Regions from separate parts of the Noviherbaspirillum agri genome, predicted to be linked through region 2. Evidence: predicted binding sites of a transcription regulator. Region 2 holds the regulator's gene; the other holds the start of a gene.
The links. The regulator NrdR, encoded in region 2, represses ribonucleotide reductase genes. The targets are predictions, from matches to a motif close to CACNANATNTNGTG.
Positions count from the first base shown of each region.

Region 1: a site for NrdR is predicted at 1,677-1,690, ahead of ACYVIA_RS03800 (ribonucleoside-diphosphate reductase subunit alpha). Genes of this name have one in related genera too.

Region 1 is NZ_BAAGWA010000002.1:234,264-236,664, forward strand. It holds gene ACYVIA_RS03800 (ribonucleoside-diphosphate reductase subunit alpha) at 1-1,434, opposite strand, end outside; gene ampD (1,6-anhydro-N-acetylmuramyl-L-alanine amidase AmpD) at 1,797-2,401, opposite strand, start outside; gene ACYVIA_RS03810 (sigma-54-dependent transcriptional regulator) at 2,399-2,401, opposite strand, start outside.
Region 2 is NZ_BAAGWA010000009.1:16,876-19,276, forward strand. It holds gene ACYVIA_RS15440 (PilW family protein) at 1-448, opposite strand, end outside; gene pilV (type IV pilus modification protein PilV) at 445-1,101, opposite strand; gene nrdR (transcriptional regulator NrdR) at 1,123-1,593, opposite strand; gene glyA (serine hydroxymethyltransferase) at 1,765-2,401, opposite strand, start outside.

The DNA.
Region 1 (2,401 bases), on a different contig from region 2:
GTCGTGGGTGCGGCGGCGGTCGTCGCCGGTGTTCTTGCGCAGGTCGAGGAATTCCTCGATATCGAGGTGCCAGGTTTCCAGATAAGCACAAACCGCGCCCTTGCGCTTGCCGCCCTGGTTCACCGCGACGGCGGTGTCGTTGACGACTTTCAGGAACGGGACGACACCCTGCGATTTGCCGTTGGTGCCCTTGATGTGGGCGCCGAGCGCACGCACCGGGGTCCAGTCATTGCCGAGACCGCCGGCAAACTTTGCCAGCAGCGCATTCTCCTTAATGGCCTCGTAAATGCCGTCAAGGTCGTCCGAGACCGTTGTCAGGTAGCAGGACGACAGCTGCGAACGCTGCGTGCCCGAGTTGAACAGCGTCGGCGTCGAGCTCATGAAGTCGAAGGATGACAGGAGGTTGTAGAACTCGATGGCGCGCGCTTCACGGTCGATCTCGTTCAGCGCCAGCCCCATCGCGACCCGCATGTAGAACGCTTGCGGCATCTCGATGCGCTTGCCGTCGATATGCAGGAAGTAGCGGTCGTAGAGTGTTTGCAGACCAAGATAGCCGAACTGGAGATCACGTTCCGGCTGCAGTGCGTCTGCCAGGAGTTTCAGGTCAAATTGAGCGAGTTTTGGATCGAGCAGGTCGGCCTGAATCCCCTTCTTGATGAACTTTGGGAAGTAATCAATATAGTGAATGCGCGCATCCGCCTGTGCGACCTCCTGGCCGAATACTTCCTTGCGGATGGTGTGCATCAGCAGGCGGGCGGTGACCTTGCTGTAGGCGGGATCCTTTTCCATCAGCGCGCGGGCGGCCAGGATGGCGGACTTGTGCAGCTCCTCGACCGGCACACCGTCGTACAGATTCTTTACCGTCTCGGCAAAAATGGCTTCGGCATCGATATGTTTATCCAGGCCGACGTAGGCAGAAGTAATCAGTTTGCGCACCTGTTCGAGGTCAAGCGGACGGCGCTGTCCGTCTTCGGTGACATGCAGCTGCGGAATGCTTACGTTAGCCGAGGTCCGCTGCTGCGCCCGCTCCTCCATGCGCTTGGCACGATAGAGCACATAGGCGCGCGCAACGTCATGTTCGCCGGAACGCATCAGCGCCAGTTCGACCTGGTCCTGGACGTCTTCAATATGGAAGGTGCCGCCGGCCGGCTGGCGGCGGACCAGTGCACTAACGACGGTGGAAGTCAGTTGCTCGACCAGTTCCCGCACACGGGCTGATGCAGCTCCCTGCCCACCATTGACGGCCAGGAAAGCCTTGGTCATGGCGATGGAAATCTTGGACGGGGCAAAGCCGACGACGGCGCCATTGCGGCGGATAATCTTGTAGTCGCCGAGACTGACCGGCAGATTTGCGACTGTGGCGCCCGTCACGGCCTGCACGCCGATCCCGAAATCGCTCGCTGATTGAATGGAAACTTCTTGAGTAGTATGCATCTTGCCTCCTTCGACTGTAACGCTGACAGCTATGCAGCTGCTTATGTTTATGAATGAGAACGCCCGTAGCGGGCGGCTTCGCGGATTGATGCAGACAACTACGAACGGCCCATGGAAGCGCGGCCGGACATCACTGCCGGACGTAGCACGTCTGAACGGGAGAGCTGTTCACGGCTCGCCCACGAACACCAACCTGTCTTGAGGAACCGCCTGAATAGCCCATGGAATGGGATATCGCACACCACTACATATAGTGGTGGTTGCTGCGACACGCACTAATTCTAGTGCCGCGTAGGCAAGGATGCAATATCTTTTTTTCTTGATCCAGGACAATTTTTTGTGGCGCTTTTTGATTGACTTTTTCACGCGTTCGTGAAAAAACGCAGCGCGTCGGGAGCCAGTGCCGCAAGTCTCTCTTGCTGAATCAAGGACTTGCGATAACGCTCCCAATCGAAGAAAGGACCGGGATCGGTCTTGCGGCCAGGCGCAATATGTTCGTGCCCAGCAACATCCGTCAGTGGATAACGGCTACGCAAGGCAGCCGTGACGGTCGCCAGGGCCTCATACTGGGCAGCGTCAAATGGTTCGAAATCGGAACCTTCGAGTTCGATGCCGACGGAAAAATCATTGCAGCGTTCGCGGCCTCGAAAATTCGATACGCCTGCATGCCAGGCGCGATCATTGACAGAGACGAACTGAATGACGTGCCCATCGCGGCGGATCAGGAAATGCGCCGAGACGCGCAATGTACGCAATTGGTCGAAGTAGGGATGGGCATCGCAATCGAGGCAGTTGGTGAACAAGTCTGCGATGAACGGGCCGCCGAACTGGTTCGGCGGGAGGCTGATGTTATGAATGACCAGCAGGTCGACCTGCGTACCCGCGGCCCGCGCGTCACAATTCGGCGACGGTACGCGCTGTACGCCGCTGCACCAGCCGTTCTCTCCAACCAGTATGGAATGCTTCA
Region 2 (2,401 bases):
GCATTGTGCCGTCACCGCTTTCCGCGCTACCGGAGCCGAAGAAACGAATGGCCAGCACATCGCTGCCATTCACCGATTTCAGCAGTGGCGCTTCGATGCCGGGAGTCCTGCTGCGCAGGCTGCGTGAATCGAGGCCGATAACATCGGGATCGAATGCTGATTGGTCGGTAACTGCCACCTGTTCCGTATCCCAGGTCCGGTGCGAGGCTTGTCGCACCGCACGGGCGACCGTATCGAGTGTGTACCTGCCGGCTTCCTGAACCTGCGCTTCGTCGTCCTGAGCAAGATAGGCCTGCTTGACTGAAACAAGCAGCGCTGTTGCAGCCAGTACGATAAACAAGCCAATCGCCATCGAAACCATCAACTCAACAAGAGTGACGCCGTACTCACCGCGCAATCCGTGCCACCGATGTTTTGCGCGCAAAGCGGTAGGACCGCGATCCGTCATACCCCTGCCCCCACGATCAAAGTCATGCCGGCCTCTTCGTGGCCAGTGGCATGGCTGGCCAGGGACGCATCGGGATTGTTGATGCGCCAGCCGAGTTTGACGACGATCGGGGCCGTATCCGCAGCATTATCGTGGCATTGCCACGCCGGCGCGTTCCTGCTGCCGTCCCAGGGATCGATATCGCGGCAAATGCGGAATCGGCCGGCAGGCAAGGTGCTGCGGATCCGTGCTTTCCATTCGCTCACCTCAAAGGCAGCGAATTCCGTCGGATCGCAAGTGTCGCTGTAACAAGACCGCGCCGGCGGGGTAGAGCCCTCCGCGTCGCCCGAATCAAGACTCGCATCGAGGTAGGGATCCACACTGCCGTTCCTGCTCGCCCAGCCTTGGCTCGCTCGTATTGCATCCGCCATGTCGGCCGCCAGATGCGACGCAATTGTCGCGAATGCAGTCTGCCGGGCAGTGCGCAGGGCTGTCAGCTGCAAGCCTGCCGCTCCCATCACACCGACAGCCATGATAACCATCGCGACCAACGTCTCAACCATGGAGAAACCGGCGCTTCTTTTGCGAAGCGTGGATCTCCGCGAAACGGGTCTCCTCGAACTGAGCCGACTATTGTTGCATTTTTTACAACTTTTTGAGCGCGAAAAATCCATGTCCAGACTTGTCACGGTTAACTAGGTGGTGGAGTTCTTACGTTCAGGACCGACTTCAGCGATCGCATCCTGAAATTCGGCGACGTCTTCGAAGCTTTTGTACACGGACGCAAAGCGAATGTAAGCAATCTTGTCGAGGCGCTTCAGTTCGCGCATGACAAGCTCGCCGATGTGGCCGGAAATAATCTCGCGTGCACCGCTGGAGAGCAGTTTTTCTTCGATGCGATGGATGGCAGCATCCACTGCTTCCGCGGAAACCGGGCGCTTGCGGAGGGCAAGCATGAAACTAGCGCGCAGCTTGGCCGGATCGTAATCTGTCCGGCTGCCGTTCTTCTTGACGATGACCGGCATCGACAGTTCGATGCGTTCGTAGGTGGTGAACCGCTTGTCGCAATGAGCACAGCGACGGCGGCGGCGAATGGTATCCCCCTCCTCCGACACGCGCGTGTCGATCACCTGGGTGTCTTCATGATGACAGAAGGGACATTTCATTGGGGTGCCTGCGGTTCTGGATGTTGCTGCCGCCGATCCAGAGGAACTGAATGACGAGCAGCATCTGTTACCAATCGCGGGATTCTCTTCCCGTTATAAAAAAATATCAAGTCGACGGGAAGTATGCTGTGCTTTTCCTGCCTGTCCTGCACCGCACACTTCCCGACACGATCAGGCGTATACCGGGAAGGCGTCGGTCAGTTTCTTGACTTCTGCCTTCACGCGCTCGATTGTTGCTGCGTCATGCGGATTGTCCAGCACGTCCGCAATCAAGTTGCCGACCTTCGTCACTTCCGCTTCCTTGAAACCACGGGTCGTCATTGCCGGGCTGCCGAGGCGGATGCCGGACGTCACGAACGGCTTTTCGGGATCGTTCGGAATTGCGTTCTTGTTGCAGGTCATGTGCGCCGTACCGAGGATGGCCTCTGCTTCCTTGCCGGTGATTTTCTTGGCGCGCAGGTCAACCAGCATCACATGCGACTCGGTGCGGCCGGACACAATGCGCAGTCCACGTGCGATCAGGGTCTTCGCCAACGCGTCCGCATTCTTCACAACCTGCTGCTGATACGTCTTGAACTCCGGGGACAGCGCTTCCTGGAAGGCGACAGCCTTGCCTGCGATCACATGCATCAGCGGACCGCCCTGGATGCCCGGGAAGATCGCGGAATTGATCGCCTTTTCATGCTCGGCCTTCATCAGGATGACGCCGCCGCGCGGGCCGCGCAGCGATTTATGCGTGGTCGAGGTGACGAAGTCGGCATACGGAACCGGATTCGGATAGACGCCTGCCGCGATGAGACCGGCGTAG